Regions from separate parts of the Streptomyces sp. NPDC057877 genome, predicted to be linked through region 1. Evidence: riboswitches for the same ligand, from Rfam matches in the RefSeq annotation. Region 1 holds a riboswitch; each other region holds the start of a gene.
The links. Region 1 has a riboswitch for cyclic di-AMP ahead of ACFVQG_RS34495 (NlpC/P60 family protein). Riboswitches for the same ligand answer to the same signal wherever they lie in the genome.

Region 1 (5,429 bases):
CCGAGTTGAGCCGCACCGGTGAACTGCCCGCCGTGGACACACCGGTGGAGCCGCTCCTCGACGACCAGGAAGAGGTCGCACCGGCCCCCGTCGGCCGGGCCGCCGCCCGCGCCTCCCGCTCCCGCCGCCGTCCCCCCGCCAAGCGCTCCGCGCTGCTGACGGTCGCCGTGCCCTCGGCGTGTGTCATGGGCGTGGCGGGAATCGCCGCCGCCTCGGTCAGCGGTTTCAGCGAGGACGACCAGGAGGCGCCCGCGACCGCCGCGGACGCGCAGCCGGTGAAACCGACCACCGCGAACGACAAACTGGGCACCCAGCTGGAGTCCCTCACCGCCGACGCGAACGACTTCGGCGACCGGGTCAGCCGCACCCAGGAGCGCATCGACCTCAAGGCGCAGCAGGAGGCCGAGCAGAAGCGGGCGGCGGCGGAGGCGGCGCGCAAGGAGCGGCTGCGCCCGAAGTTCGCCCTGCCTGTCGCGAACCACGGGCTGAGCGCCTACTTCGGCCAGGCGGGCATCAACTGGATGTCCGTGCACACCGGCATCGACTTCCCCGTCTCCTACGGCTCGACCGTGATGGCCGCGACCGACGGCACCGTGCGCACCGAGTACAACAGCGCCTACGGCAACATGATGATCGTGACCGCGATGGACGGCACGGAGACGTGGTACTGCCACCTCTCCAGCTACCAGGTCGCCTCCGGTACGACCGTCAAGGCGGGCGACCCGATCGCGTTCTCCGGCAACTCCGGCAACTCCACCGGCCCGCACCTGCACTTCGAGGTCCGGCCCGGCGGCGGTTCGGCGATCGACCCGCTGGCCTGGCTGCGCAGCCACGGGCTCGACCCGTCGTAGCGCGTCCGCCGTCACGCATCCGCCGTAACGTTCCGCTTCCGCTCGGTGAGCCCCCGGCCCTCGGTAAGCCCTCGGCCCTCGGTGAGCCCCCGGTGTGAGGGCTCACCCGACGGCTCGCGCTACAGCTTCTCCACCGGCGCGTACCGCAGCAGCAGCCGCTTGGCCTTGCCGTCGCCGAAGTCGATCGACGCCTCGGCCTTCTCGCCGGTGCCCTTCAACGCGACCACCGTGCCGAGCCCGAACTGGTCGTGGGTCACCCGGTCACCGACCGCGAGTGCGATCACCGGCTTCCTGTCGGTGGCGAACCCGGACGCCCCCGACGCCGAGGAACGCGACCTCGACGACGACAGGGAGGCGGCCACGCCCGAGACCGGACCCGCCGGGGCCCCGGAGGCGCCGGTCCGCTTCCAGTCGACGTGGTGGCCGGGGATCTCCTCCAGGAAGCGCGAGGGCGGGTTGTACTGCGGCTGCCCCCAGGCGCTGCGCATCGCCGACCGCGTGAGGTAGAGCCGCTCGCGCGCGCGGGTGATGCCGACGTAGGCGAGGCGGCGCTCCTCCTCCAGCTCCTTGGTCTGGCCGAGGGCGCGCATGTGCGGGAAGACGCCGTCCTCCATGCCGGTCAGGAAGACGACCGGGAATTCGAGGCCCTTGGCGGTGTGCAGGGTCATCAGGGTGATGACGCCGTCGCCGTCCTCCTCGTCGGGGATCTGGTCGGAGTCGGCGACCAGGGCGACCTGCTCCAGGAAGTCGGCCAGCGTGCCCGACTCGCCCTCCGCGCGCTCCTGCTCGAACTCCATGGCGACGGCGGCGAGTTCCTGGAGGTTCTCGATACGGGTCTCGTCCTGCGGGTCGGTGGAGTTCTGCAACTCGGCCAGATAGCCGGTGCGTTCGAGCACCGCCTCCAGGATGGTCGCGGGTCCCGCGCCGGACTCGACGATCGTACGGAGGTCCTCCATCAGCGTGTTGAACCGCTTGACGGCGTTGGTCGACCGGGCGGCCATGCCGTACGCCTCGTCGACGCGGCGCAGCGCCTGCGGGAAGCTGATCTTCTCGCGCTGGGCGAGCGCGTCGATCATGGCCTCGGCACGGTCGCCGATGCCGCGCTTGGGGACGTTGAGGATGCGGCGCAGCGGGACGGAGTCCTCGGGGTTGGCGAGCACCCGCAGGTAGGCGAGGACGTCCCGGACCTCCTTGCGCTCGTAGAAGCGGACGCCGCCGACGACCTTGTAGGGCAGGCCGACGCGGATGAAGACCTCTTCGAAGACACGGGACTGGGCGTTCGTACGGTAGAAGACGGCGACGTCCCCGGCCTTCGCCTCGCCCGCGTCGGTGAGGCGGTCTATCTCCTCGGCGACGAACTGCGCCTCGTCGTGCTCGGTGTCGGCGACATAGCCGGTGATGCGCGCTCCCGCGCCCGCGTTGGTCCACAGGTTCTTGGGGCGGCGGGACTCGTTGCGCTCGATCACGGCGTTGGCGACGGTGAGGATGGTCTGGGTGGAGCGGTAGTTCTGCTCCAGCAAAATCGTCGTCGCGTCCGGGTAGTCCTCCTCGAACTGGAGGATGTTGCGGATGGTCGCGCCGCGGAAGGCGTAGATCGACTGGTCGGCGTCACCGACCACGCACAGCTCGGCGGGCGGGATCTCGGCCTCGGGCGGCACGTCGACGGGGTGCTCCGAGGTGCCGACCAGCTCGCGCACCAGGGCGTACTGGGCGTGGTTGGTGTCCTGGTACTCGTCGACCAGGACGTGCCGGAAGCGGCGGCGGTAGTGCTCGGCGACGTCCGGGAAGGCGCGCAGCAGGTTGACCGTCGTCATGATCAGGTCGTCGAAGTCGAGGGCGTTGGCCTCGCGCAGCCGCGACTGGTACAGGGCGTAGGCCTGGGCGAGGGTCTTCTCGAAGCCGTCGGTGGCCTGGGCGGCGAAGTCCTCCTCGTCGATCAGCTCGTTCTTCAGGTTGCTGATCTTGGCGCTGAAGGACTTGGGCGGGAAGCGCTTGGGGTCGAGGTCCAGGTCACGGCAGACCAGGGCCATCAGACGCTTGGAGTCGGCGGCGTCGTAGATCGAGAAGGACGAGGTGAAGCCGAGCCGCTTGCTCTCCCGGCGCAGGATGCGCACACAGGCGCTGTGGAACGTCATCACCCACATCGCGCTCGCGCGCGGGCCGACGAGCTGCTCGACGCGCTCCTTCATCTCGCCCGCGGCCTTGTTGGTGAAGGTGATCGCGAGGATCTGCCCGGGGTGCACATCCCGGTCGGCGAGCAGATAGGCGATGCGGTGGGTGAGCACCCGGGTCTTGCCGGAACCGGCTCCGGCGACGATGAGCAGGGGGGAACCGGCGTGCACGACGGCGGCGCGCTGGTTGTCGTTCAGCCCGTCCAGGAGCGCGGCGGAGTCCAGGACGGGGCGCGGGGCGCCGTCGCGGTAGTAGGCCTCCCGGTCCGGGGGCGCGTCGAACTTCCCGCCGAACAGATCGTCCGGAATCGGCTCCGGAACGTGATCGTCCTCGGGCGGCGGCGGGGGCTCGTCCGCGGGGCCGCGCTGGGCCTGGAGGTCCGCCAGGAAGCTGTCGTCAAAGAGGCTGCTCATCGCTCTCCGAGTCTAGGGTGCCGCACTGACAACCGGAGGCCGGATGCCCATCACGGGACCGCCGGTCCGCCACCACGCTCCGTGATGCCGGGCCCTGGCGCCCGTATCGGCAACGGACGAGCGCTCACCGGAATTCCGTCACGGTCCATTCCAGGCCGGACACGGTGAGCGACGCTCCGGATAAGGTCACGAAAATGTATCGGGCATATCACCCACCAACCTTCACAGCCGCCACACGAGTTGGCTACGGTGCCCAGCGGGCCGTACGACCCCCACCGGCGAACGTCGCCGGGCCGCGCGGCCTCCGCCGAGTCCGGCGTGCCCGAGTGGCACCCGCCGGAGCCGGGGACCCACAGACCCCCCGGGGTGAATCGGCCCACTCCTCTCGTGGGAGCGGCCGTAGGGCAACCCTTCCGAACCACCCGCCCGAACCCGACAGCTAACCCGGTAGGCGGCGCATGGAAGGAGTCGCCTCCTTGGCGTCGCACCGCAAGTCGCGTCCCGCGGGCGGCCGCATGGCCGGTATACGGACCCCCGCCCTGGCCACCGCCGCCCTCACCTCCGTCGCCCTGCTCTCGCAGACGGCCAACGCCGCCCCCTCGGACGACGACCGGCCGAGCCTCGAGGAGGTCGAGAAGAAGGTCGACGACCTCTACCGCCAGGCGGAGTCGGCGACCGAGAAGTACAACGCGGCCAAGGAGAAGACCGCGAAGCAGCGCAAGCGCGTCGACACCCTCCTCGACGACGTGGCCCAGCGCACCCAGAAGCTCAACGACGCGCGCGAGGAACTGGGTTCCTACGCCGCCGCCCAGTACCGCACCGGCGCCGCCGCCCCCGACACCGCCACCTTCCTGCTCGCGGACTCACCGCAGGACTACTTCGACCAGACCCAGCTCATGGGGCGGCTCACCAGCACCCAGAAGTCGGCGGTCGACGACTACTTCGCCGAGCAGACGGCGACGATGGAGAAGCGGGAGGAGGCCACCGAGAGCCTCGCGACGCTCAACGAGTCGCAGAGCGACCTGCGGACGGCCAAGTCCACCGTCCAGAAGAAGCTCGCCGACGCGCGCGACCTGCTGTCGGAGCTGACCGCCGAGGAGAAGGCCCGCCTCGCGGCGATCGAGAAGAAGAAGCAGGAGGAGGCCGAGCGCAAGGCGGCGGAGCTGGCCCGCCAGCAGGCGGAGGAGCAGCAGCGCCTGGCGGACGAGGCCGCCGCGGCGGCGCGGGAGCAGGAGGAGACCGGCACCTCCGACGGCTCGGACGCCTCCGGCTCCACGGGCTCCACCGGCTCCACCGACACCGGCGGCTCGACGGACACCTCGGCCGACTCCTCGTACGCCACCAAGGCCGAGAAGGCGCTCGCCTTCGCCCGCGCCCAGATCGGCAAGCCGTACGTCTGGGGCGCCACCGGCCCCGACTCCTACGACTGCTCCGGCCTGACCATGGGCGCCTGGAAGGCCGCCGGGGTCACCCTCCCGCGCACCACCTACGACCAGGTCAACGCGGGCACGACGGTCCCCCTGTCCAGCGCCCTCCCCGGCGACCTGGTCTTCTTCTACGACGACGTCACCCACGTCGGCATCTACATCGGCAACGGCATGATGATCCACGCCCCGAAGCCCGGCACGTACGTGCGCGAGGAGTCGATCTACTACGACGGCGAGTCGTCGATCCACAGCGTGGTGCGGCCCGCCTGACGCGGAGGGCGGCCCAGGGGACCCTGCCGCACGGAGGCGACCCCTGGGCCCGGCTCTCAGGTCCAGAGCACCGCGATGAAGATGTTGGTCATGGTCAGCAGGCCGACCAGACCGAACAGGCCCTTGTCCACCTTCTCGTCGTCCCGCTTCACATAGACGAGTCCGAGGATCACGATCAGCAGGGCCAGCTTCACACCGATCTTGATGTTGTCGACGGTCCGGTCGTCGGCCTGGTTCAGGCCGACCAGGACCACACCCGTGACCAGCATCGTCAGGGCACCGTGCAGCATCGCGGG
Region 2 (5,429 bases), on a different contig from region 1:
GACCAGTCGTTGAGGAGGCAGAGCCCGAAGACGTGCTCGCGGAAGTCGCCGAGCGCGACGGCGCCGCCCATCGGTGACGGCGCGCCGACCACGAACCCGACCTCGGCCTCGATGTCGAGGCGGACGGAGGGCCCGAAGACCGGCGCGGGATCGGCGGGGCCCTTGCGCTGGCCGGACGGGCGGACGACCTCGGTGCCGGAGACCACGACCGTGCCGGAGCGGCCGTGGTAGCCGATCGGCAGGTGCTTCCAGTTGGGGGTCAGGGAGTCCGTGGCGTCGGGGCGGAACATCTGGCCGACGTTCCGGGCGTGGTTCTCGGAGGCGTAGAAGTCGACGTAGTCCGCGACCTCGAAGGGGAGGTGCAGGGTCACCGAGGTCAGCGGGTGCAGCAGTGGTTCCAGGGCCTCGCGGTGGGAGGGCACGGTCACCCAGGCGGTGAGCGCGCGCCGCACGTCCGACCAGGTGGTGCGGCCCGCGGCCAGCAGGGGGTTCAGGGTGGATCGGCCGAGCAGGGCGGCGTAAGGGGAGCCGAGGGTCAGGGCCGCGGCCCCGGCGTCGAGGACGTGGTCGCCGAGGCGGACACCGATCCTGCGGTCCGCGCTGCCGGGGAGTGAGAACACGCCGTACGGAAGGTTGTGCGGTCCGAAGGGGTCACCCTCGGGGACATCGAAGGGGGGCATGGGGTGCTGCCTCACTTTCGTACGCGCCGTGGTCCAGGGGTCGCGCCGCGGTGCGAGCGCGCCACACGTTCAGGTGGTCGCGCCACACGTTACGGCTGGGGCGGCCGTCTTGGGCAGTGTCCGCGGTCCGGCCGACCACGTGGCGGCGGACCGCGACCGGGCCCGGGAGACCGAAGGACGGAGCGGGGCAAGGAAGTTGAGAGGAGGCACGGGGGTGAACGAAGGGAGCGCGATGTCCGTATTCTCTGATCATGGCCGCACCCACCGCATATGCCGAGCGCACCGCGTACTCCCTCATCGCCACCGACCTGGACGGAACGCTCCTGCGCGGCGACGACACCTTCTCCGACCGGTCGCTCACCGCGCTCGCGCGGGTGGCCGCGGCCGGTGCCCGGCACCTGGTGGTGACAGGCCGACCGGCACCCAGGGTGCGTCCGCTGCTGGAGTTCCTGGGCGGCACAGGGCTGGCGGTGTGCGGGCAGGGCGCGCAGTTGTACGACGCCGGTACGGACCGCCTGCTGTGGTCCGTGACCCTGGACCGGGAGCTGGCCGAGACCGCGCTCGGCAAGATCGAGGCCGAGGTGGGGCAGGTGTACGCGGCGGTCGACCAGGACGGCGTGGAGGGGCTCACGCTCATCGAGCCGGGCTATCTGATGCCGCATCCCACGCTGCCCGCGGTACGCGTGGAGCGGCGCGACGACCTGTGGTGCGCGCCCATCAGCAAGGTGCTGCTGCGCCATCCCAGCCTGTCCGACGACGAGTTGGCGTCGGTGGCCCGCGCGGTGGTGGGTTCGCTGGCGACGGTCACCATGTCGGGGCCGGGGACCGTGGAACTCCAGCCGTGCGGCATCACCAAGGCGACCGGCCTGGCGCTGGCCGCCCGGCGGCTCGGGCTGCGCCCGCAGGACACCATCGCCTTCGGCGACATGCCCAACGACATCCCGATGTTCGACTGGGCGGGGCACGGCGTGGCCATGGCCAACGCCCACCCGGAACTCAAGGCCGTCGCGGACGAGGTCACCCTCTCGAACGAGGACGACGGCGTCGCCGTCGTCCTCGAACGTCTCTGCTCACGGGGCTGAGGTCAGGTGCTCAGCCCCGAGTCCGCGGGCGGGCGCTCAGTACGCGCCGAAGACGTTGTCGATCGAGCCGTACCGGTCGGCGGCGTAGTTGCAGGCGGCGGTGATGTTGGCGACCGGGTCGTACGGGTCGTAGACGGTGCCGGGCACGTGGTACGCGGCGAAGGTCGGGTCGATGACCTGGAGCAGGCCCTTGGACGGGGTGCCCGCGACGGCGTTGGAGTCCCACAGGTTGATGGCGTTCGGGTTGCCGGACGACTCCCGCATGATGTTGCGGTGGATGGCGTCGTAGGAGCCCGGGATGCCGTGCTGCGCCATCACGGAGAGCGACTGGCGGATCCAGCCGTCGAGGTTGTTCGGGTACGCGACCGCGGTGGCCGCGGCCGGGGCGGCGGTCGTGGTGTGCGCGGAGGCGGTGGTCGCGCCGATCAGCGGGAGCGCGAGCACGGCGGCACCGGTGCCGGCGAGAGCGATCTTGCGGGCGACGCGGGTGGTGCGGGCACGGCGGGGCTGGCCGTTTGCAGGCATGGTGAAGGTCCTCTCCGGCGCCTGCGAGGTGAGCTGTCGGGTTCGGGCGGGAGATGCCCGGCCGTGCCCTGCGCGGGTACGACTTCACCCCAAGCCGTGCCGTGGCGTCGTACGGCGTCGTGTGACGTCGTACGCGTCGCGGCCCGGCGACTTACCTGGGTCCCCCGCTCCTGCCTTGGATGAGTGAGTCCGTCATTGGGTGGCCGGGCGGTGGCAGGATTCGGCGTCCGCCCGACTGGATCGGGAACGTATGCGAGAGCACATGTCGGAAACAAGTACGGGACGCATGCATCACACCGTTCAGTCCTTGATCGACCTTGATCGACCTTGATCGGGCGATTTCGGGGTACTTGATCCTTTGCGAACGCACAGATTCAACTGCCCGCGCGGGAAGGCTGATTCATGGGTGATTCACAAGGGTCCGGCGGTCGCGGGAGGGTGGTGCGGCCCCGTGCGCGGGGTGAGCCAACTCACGGGTGTCCACAAGACCGGCAAAACGGGCATTGCGGCCAACTCGCCCTTGGGGGTCGGATGGTGTCCGGGGCGGATCCGGAACCCCTTCTGGCGGATGCGTCGTTGTCGTAGTGATCGCCTGGGGAGTGGCGCGAACGGAGGGGCGTGCCCATGTCGGCATGGATGATCAGAGGGTGCGACTCAGGGCTTTCTGTGGCATCCCTCCGCAATCACTCACTTAGCTCCCACATCCACGCTTATCTAATGATCGAAAGCATTCCGGCCGTGATCCGATACCGCCCGTGCTGCAACGGTGGGCGCCCTCGGTGATCGAAACGTGACCGGATACGCTGACTTGAGTGAAGGCAGCGACGTATCGACAAACCGCGTAAGCGCCGGTGGACACCAGCAGACAGGAGACCCCTCGTGACCGTCGTCGGGCCATTCGGGCTGAGCGTGCGGGACCAGGCCCTGGAGGCCGATGTCCAGGCTGGGATGGCTGCTGTCGAGGAAGGGTTGCTTGAGGCAACCAAAAGCGAGGTCCCGTTCATCACCGGCGCCGCCCAGCATCTGGTGCGGGCGGGCGGGAAGCGTTTTCGGCCACTGCTCGTGATGCTCGCGGCCCAGTTCGGTGACCCCTACGCGCCCGGAATCGTGCCTTCCGCCGTGGTCGTGGAACTGACCCACCTCGCGACCCTGTACCACGACGACGTGATGGACGAGGCGGCGGTACGGCGCGGGGTGCCCAGCGCGAACACCCGCTGGGGCAACTCCGTCGCCGTCCTCACCGGCGACTTCCTCTTCGCCCGCGCCTCGCACATCCTGGCCGACCTCGGGCCGGAGGCGGTCCGGGTGCAGGCCGAGGCGTTCGAGCGGCTGGTGACCGGGCAGATCCTGGAGACCGCGGGCCCGGCCGACGGGCGCGATCCGGTCGACCACTACCTCGACGTGCTCTCCGGCAAGACCGGTTCGCTGGTCGCGGTCGCCTGCCGGTTCGGCGCGATGATGTCCGGCGCGGACGAGACGGTCGTGGACGTCCTCACCCAGTACGGCGAGCGGCTCGGTGTCGCCTTCCAGCTCGCGGACGACGTCCTGGACATCGCCTCCGACTCCCATGAGTCGGGCAAGACGCCGGGCACCGATCTGCGCGAGGGCATCGCGACGCTGCCCGTGCTGCGGCTGCGGGAGCGGGCCGCCCGGCTGGGGCTGGCCGAGGACATCGCCCTGTGCAAGCTGCTGGACTCCGACCTCACCGACGACGAGCAGCACCGGCGTGCGCTGACGGCGCTGCGCGCCCACCCCGCGCTGGAACAGGCACGGGCGGACACGGTGCGGTACGCGAAGGACGCGCGGTCGGCGCTGGTGCCGCTGCGGGAGTGCGACGCGAAGGCGGCGCTGATGGAGCTGTGCGACGCGGTGGTGCACCGGGCGGGGTAGCCGTCGGTCGCCGTGTCTGTCGGTTGCCCTGTCCGTCGGGAGCTGTGTCCGGCGGCCACCCTGTCCGGCGGCCACCCTGTCCGTCGGGAGCCGTGCCCGTCGGTCGCCGTGTCCGGCGATGACGCGATGCCCGTCCGCTACCCCTACGGGTCGGGTGTACGCGGTGTCGCCTCGTGTCATACCCGAGCAGTACGCGGAGTTGGCTCCGTGGGTTGACGTATCTCGCGGGCCGATTTGGTCAGATGGGAACCACGGAAAACACCACTCCTCACCGATTCGGGTGAGAATGGCGGCTCGGGGTACAGCGCGACGAGGACGTGACGAGACGGACAGCCGCCGCCGACGCGAGAGGTAAGGCACACATGGCACCGTACGCATCCGACGACAACACGACCGCGGCGCGGGACGCGCAGGACGACGAGGCGCGCGGAGTACGGCGCAGGGCCGCGCGGTATGTCGTCCCGGTCGCGGTGACGGGGGTGGCCGCGGCGACCATCGGGCTCGTCCCGGCGATCGCCGACTCCGGCAGCCCGGACCTGCCGAAGATCAGCGCGCAGCAACTCATAGAGAAGATCGCCGAGTCGGACGTACAGCAGCTGTCCGGGACGGTGAAGATCACCTCGGATCTGGGGCTGCCCGACCTCGGCGGCCTGGAGGGCGGTCTGGCGTCCGGCATGGCCGGGCCGAAGGACGGCGAGGGCTCCACCGCGGACCCGTCGGCCAAGCTCACCGAGCTGGTGTCCGGCACGCACACGCTGCGCGTCGCCGCCGACGGCCCGGACCGGCACAAGCTGTCGCTGCTGGAGGACGCCGCCGAGTACAGCCTGATCCACAACGGCAAGGACGTCTGGGGATATGACAGCGCGTCGAACGAGGTGTACCACGGCACCGCGGCCGACAGCCCCGACGCGAGGGAGAAGACCGACGAGGTCCCGGCCACGCCCAAGGACCTCACCGAGGAGGCCCTGAAGTCGGTCGACGACACCACCTCGGTGACCGTCGACGGGACCGCGCAGGTCGCCGGGCGGGACGCCTACAAGCTGCTCATCAAGCCCAGGCAGTCCGGCTCCACGGTCGGCGCCATCAGCGTGGCGGTGGACGCGAAGACCGGCCTGCCGCTGAAGTTCACGCTGACCCCGGCGAGCGGCGGCGCCGCCGTCGTGGACGCGGGCTTCACCCAGATCAGCTTCGCCAAGCCCGCCGCGTCCACCTTCGACTTCACACCGCCCAAGGGCGCGAAGGTCACCGAGGA
Region 3 (5,429 bases), on a different contig from region 1:
GTCGCTCCGGCGCCTCCGAGAGATGGACCAGGATGGAGTAGTAGAGGTGCGGCATGCCCGCGTCCTGCTGCAACTGGCGGTCAATGGTGTCCTCCAGCAGATGGGTCGCGGCCATGTAGGCGCGCCAGGCGCGTTGCTCGTCGGGGGAGAGCCAGCGAGTCGTCATGGGACCAGTGTAGTTTTGCTTAAAACTTGAACCAGCCGGAGAGCGTCGATGCCCCTCCCCCACGTCCTGCTGTCCGCCGCCGTCTCCCTGGACGGCTACCTCGACGACACCGGCCCCGACCGGCTCCTCCTGTCCTCCCCCGCCGACTTCGACCGCGTCGACGAGGTACGGGCGTCCGTCGACGCCATCCTGATCGGCGCCGGAACGATCCGCGCCGACAACCCCCGCCTCCTCGTCAACTCCCCCGACCGCCGCGCCGCCCGACGGTCCGCCGGGCGACCGGAATACCCCCTCAAGGTCGCCGTCAGCGGCTCCGGCGACCTCGATCCGGCCGCCCGCTTCTGGCACACGGGCGGCGACAAGGTCCTCTATACGACGGACCAGGGCGCCGAACGGGCCCCGGCCCTCCCCACCACCACCGACGTCGTCCCCCTCGGCCCGGACCTCGACTGGCGGACCCTCCTCACCCACCTGCACGACGTACGGGGCGTCCGCCGCCTCATGGTGGAGGGCGGCGGCACGGTCCACACCCAACTCCTCCAGCAGGGCCTCGCCGACGAACTCCAGCTCGCCCTCGCCCCCCTGTTCGTCGGCGACCCGGCCGCCCCCCGCCTCTTCGGCCCCGGCCACTTCCAGGACGGCCGACTCCGGCTCCTGGAAACCCGCCCCGTCGGCGACACCGTCCTCATGCGCTACGAGCCCACCGCCCCCGGCACCGGAAGCCTCCCCTCCGCCGCCGACCGCCACTGGCTGCGCCTCGCCTGCCAACTGGCGACGCACTGCCCGCCGTCCGAGACCGCCTTCAGCGTCGGCGCGGTCGTCGTCGCGGCAGACGGCACCGAACTGGCCCGCGGCCACTCCCGGGAGCACGGCGATCCCGTCGTCCACGCCGAGGAGGCCGCCCTCGCCAAGGTCGCCACGGCGGACGCCGCCCGGCTGTCCGGCGCGACCGTCTACAGCAGCCTGGAACCCTGCGCCCGCCGCGCGTCCCGCCCTCGGCCCTGCGCGCGGCTGATCCTCGACGCGGGGGTACGGAGGGTGGTCACCGCGTGGCGCGAGCCGGACACCTTCGTCGCCGGGGCGGACGGGAGCGGCGTACTGGCGTCGGAGGGGGCGCAGGTGGTCGTACTGCCCGAACTGGAGGAGGCGGCGGTGGCGCCCAACCGGCATCTGGTGGGCTGAGTCCTACGACGGAGGCGCCGACGGCGCGCCCTCTCCGGCCCCACCAGGCACGCATCTGGACCAACACAACCTGCGCACCCCCAACCGACGGGTCACGCTGCAAACGAGCCTGGTTGGCGCACATGCGGAGGTGGTGGCCAGTGAGATCGATGGGGCGATACGGCACCCTGGGGGTCGTCGCGGCCCTCACGGCCGGACTGCTCGGCGGCTGCGGCAGCCTGGAACCCCGGTCCCGGACCATGACACGGGCCCTCCCCGCCGACGCCGAGTTCACCCACCCCGGCGTGCTGCTCAGCAAGGCCCAGCTCAAGGCCGTCCGGGAGAACGTCACCGCGGGCAAACAGCCCTGGCTGAAGGCCTACCTGGACATGCGCGACAGCGCGTACGGCTCGTACCGCCACACCGCCAAGCCCTACGAGACCGTCGCCTGCCCCACCAACGGCCGACCGAGCCCCGCCTGCCGGGCCGAGCGCCGCGACGCCATCGCCGCCTACACCCAGGCCCTCCTCTTCACCGTCACCGGCAGACAGCGGCACGCCGCCAAGGCCACCGCCATCATGGACGCCTGGTCCGCCAAGCTGAAACGGCACACCGGCGGCAACGCCGCCCTCCAGTCGGCCTGGTCCGGCGCCACCTGGGCCCGCGCCGCGGAGATCATCCGGCACACCCCCGGCTCCACCTGGCCCCCCGACCGCGTACGCCGCTTCGAGGCCATGCTCCGCACCGCCCACCTCCCCGAGGTCACCGCCCGGGTCCCCGACTTCAACGGCAACTGGGACCTCGCCATGACCGACGCGGCCATCTCGATCGCCGTCTTCCTGGACGACCACCAGACCTTCGACGACGCCCTGGCCCGCTTCCGCGAACGCGTCCCCGCCTACTTCTACCTGGAGAAGGACGGCCCCCGCCCCCGCGCACCGAAGGGCGGCACGATCAACACCCCGGCCGAGATCACCTCGTACTGGTTCAAGCAGAGGACGTACAAGGACGGCCTCGCCCAGGAGACCTGCCGTGACTTCCGCCACGTCGGCTACTCCCTCGCGGCGACCGCCCACATTGCCGAGACCGCGTGGCACCAGGGCGTCGACCTCTACACCGAGGTCAAGGACCGCCTCAAAGCCACCCTCGCCCTGCACGCCCGCCACCAGCGCGGCGGCACCACCCCCGCCTGGCTGTGCGGCGGCGAGGCCGACCGGAACATGGGCCCCCACCTGGAGGTCGTCCTCAACCACCTGGACCACCGCCTGGACGACACCGCGCCCCCCGCCGCCCGTGACCTGGCCCGCCGGACCCGCCCCGCGGGCACCGACGACCGCCTGGCCTCCTGGGAGACGCTCACTCACGCGAACAACCCCGGATAGACGTGTGTGCTGAGCACCCCGCGGATGGCGTACACTGGAGTCAACGACGCGGGGTGGAGCAGCTCGGTAGCTCGCTGGGCTCATAACCCAGAGGTCGCAGGTTCAAATCCTGTCCCCGCTACTGAAGGCTCAGGGCCGGAATCCAGTTCATGGATTCCGGCCCTGAGTGTTTTCCGTACCCCTCACCCCACCCTCACGAAAAGTGACCGGACGAACGCCCTCCGCATAACAACTGACACACGGTCAGAACTGACGACCCCTCAGTTTCACGCTCATCCTGTGTCAACTCGCCCGAATTTCGCCGTTCATGGCCGTGTACGTCCCCTCATCAATCGGTAATGATCAAGAGGAACGGCTTGGAATTCAGCCCCCGGTTCTATTAACGTCCGATAACGCAGCGCGGTCGTCCCAGCCGTCACAAGAGACGGCTCCGTGCTCACGCGCCGAATCCCGCGAGGGAACCGGGGAACCACCACCCTGGGGTGAATCGCGCGTCAGCCGCCGTAGAAGTACGGATGGTTTACGCGCGTAGGAGACCTTCCTGCTCCGAACCCGTCAGCTAACCCGGTAGGCGAAGAAGGAAGGAAGGAGTACGCCTACGTGGCGTCCAACCGGCCTGGCACACCCACCGCCCCCTTCGTGCCCGCCCAGCGCTCCAGCTCCGACGACACCGTCGTCTACGGCGGCGACCGCACCGACGAGGGCCCCTGGGAGGAGTGGAACCCCACCGCGGAGTCCATCCGCCCCGTTCGCGGCCGGCATCGCGTCACCAAGCAGCGCGGCGGTGGGCTCGCCCGCAGCTCCACCGTTCTCGGCGTCGGTGTCATAGCCGCCGTCGGCGCGGGCGGCATGGCCACCGCGCAGACCGGCAAGCCGCCGGTCTCCATCTCGATGCCCGACCTGCCCTCCGTGGGCTCGCCCTTCTCGGACGACGACGAGGGCGCCGACGACACCGGCAGCGCCGCCGAGGTCCAGGGCGCCGCCGCCCCGCTCAGCGGCGTCGGCGTCATCACCACGGACACCGCCGACGGCACCACCGACGCCGGTGAGGCCCTGCGCGCCCGCATCATGGCCCAGGCCGAGCAGCAGCAGGACCAGGTCGACACCAAGGCGCAGCAGGCCGCCGAGGCCGCCGCCGCGAAGGCCGCCGCCGAAGCCGCCGAGAAGGCGGAGAAGGAGGCCGCGGCCAAGGCCGCCGCCGAGAAGGCCGCCGCGGAGGAGGAGGCCCGCAAGAAGGCCGAGGCCGAGCGGCTCGCCGAGCTGGCCCGGCAGTTCACGCTGCCGACCTCCTCGTACACGATCACCTCCACCTACGGTCAGGCCGGTGCCATGTGGTCCTCCGGCTACCACACCGGCCTGGACTTCGCCGCGCCCACCGGCACGCTCATCAAGGCGGTCCACAGCGGCACGATCACGCAGGCCGGATGGGACGGCTCCTACGGCTACAAGACCGTGCTGACCCTCGATGACGGCACCGAGATCTGGTACGCCCACCAGTCGTCGATCAGCGTCAGCGTCGGCCAGAAGGTCACCACCGGGGATGTCATCGGGCGCGTGGGCGCCACGGGCAACGTGACCGGGCCGCACCTGCACTTCGAGGTCCACACCGCGGGCGGAGGCGGCGGGCTCGACCCGCTGGCCTGGCTCCAGAGCAAGGGACTCACGCCCTGAGCAAGGGACTCACGCCCTGAGCGTGGGGCTCACGCCCCTGCCTGTGGAGAGCTGAGGGCCTCTCCCGAACGCGAACCCGAACCCCGGCGGTCCTGACGGCAACCCCCCGACGTCAGGGCTGCCGGTTTCGGTTGTCCGGAATACCCTTCTCCGGCAGGCGCGTTGAAGCAGGGCATGACTCCTCTCCCTGTGCGCAAGCTCGGCCCCTCCGACCTGGAGGTCTTCCCGCTCGCCCTCGGCGGCAACGTCTTCGGCTGGACCGCCGACGAGGCCACCTCCTTCGCCGTCCTCGACGCCTACACGGCCGCGGGCGGCAACTTCGTCGACACCGCCGACTCCTACTCGGCATGGGCCGAGGGCAACCACGGCGGCGAGTCGGAGACGATCATCGGCCGCTGGCTGCGGGCCCGCGGCAACCGCGCGGACGTCATCGTCGCGACCAAGGTCAGCCAGCACCCCGAGTACCAGGGGCTCACCGCGGCCACCATCAAGGCCGCCGCCGACGCGTCGCTGCGCCGCCTGGGCACCGACCACATCGACCTCTACTACACCCACTTCGACAAGCCCGAGGTACCGGTCGAGGAGATCATCAGCGCGCTGGACGGTCTGGTGCGCGCGGGCAAGGTGCGGTACATCGGCGCCTCCAACATCTCCGCGGCGCGGCTGAGGGAGTCCCTGGCCTTCTCCGAGCGCGAGGGCTTCGCCCGGTACGTGGCCCTCCAGCCGCGGTACAACCTCGTCTCCCGCGACACCTACGAGGGTGAGCTGCGGGACCTGGCCGGTGCGGCGGGCCTCGCGGCCGTGCCGTACGCCGCGCTGGCCGCCGGGTTCCTCACCGGGAAGTACCGGCCCGGCACGACGGTCGACAGCGCACGGGCCGCGGGGGCGGGCAAGCACCTGGACACCGGGCGCGGCCGTGACGTGCTCGCCGCCCTCGACGACATCGCCGCCGCCCACGACGTCCCCGTCGCCACGGTCGCCCTCGCCTGGCTCGCCGAGCAGCCGACGGTCGCCGCGCCGATCGCGTCCGCGCGGACGGTGGAGCAACT

Region 2: another riboswitch for cyclic di-AMP. It lies ahead of ACFVQG_RS36335 (transglycosylase SLT domain-containing protein); the one in region 1 lies ahead of ACFVQG_RS34495 (NlpC/P60 family protein).
Region 3: another riboswitch for cyclic di-AMP. It lies ahead of ACFVQG_RS11465 (M23 family metallopeptidase); the one in region 1 lies ahead of ACFVQG_RS34495 (NlpC/P60 family protein).

What each region holds. Positions count from the first base shown of each region.
Region 1 covers NZ_JBHVMS010000014.1:10,758-16,186, forward strand. Annotated here, with positions in the region: gene ACFVQG_RS34485 (M23 family metallopeptidase) at 1-851, shown strand, start outside; gene pcrA (DNA helicase PcrA) at 971-3,436, opposite strand; cyclic di-AMP (ydaO/yuaA leader) riboswitch at 3,761-3,905, shown strand; gene ACFVQG_RS34495 (NlpC/P60 family protein) at 3,913-5,133, shown strand; gene ACFVQG_RS34500 (hypothetical protein) at 5,190-5,429, opposite strand, start outside.
Region 2 covers NZ_JBHVMS010000016.1:7,474-12,902, reverse strand. Annotated here, with positions in the region: gene fahA (fumarylacetoacetase) at 1-680, opposite strand, end outside; gene ACFVQG_RS36340 (HAD family hydrolase) at 932-1,762, shown strand; gene ACFVQG_RS36335 (transglycosylase SLT domain-containing protein) at 1,799-2,287, opposite strand; cyclic di-AMP (ydaO/yuaA leader) riboswitch at 2,293-2,483, opposite strand; gene ACFVQG_RS36330 (polyprenyl synthetase family protein) at 3,167-4,177, shown strand; gene ACFVQG_RS36325 (outer membrane lipoprotein carrier protein LolA) at 4,540-5,429, shown strand, end outside.
Region 3 covers NZ_JBHVMS010000003.1:797,742-803,170, forward strand. Annotated here, with positions in the region: gene ACFVQG_RS11445 (MarR family winged helix-turn-helix transcriptional regulator) at 1-166, opposite strand, end outside; gene ACFVQG_RS11450 (dihydrofolate reductase family protein) at 215-1,348, shown strand; gene ACFVQG_RS11455 (alginate lyase family protein) at 1,498-2,709, shown strand; tRNA gene ACFVQG_RS11460 (tRNA-Met) at 2,757-2,830, shown strand; cyclic di-AMP (ydaO/yuaA leader) riboswitch at 3,141-3,298, shown strand; gene ACFVQG_RS11465 (M23 family metallopeptidase) at 3,310-4,380, shown strand; gene ACFVQG_RS11470 (aldo/keto reductase) at 4,555-5,429, shown strand, end outside.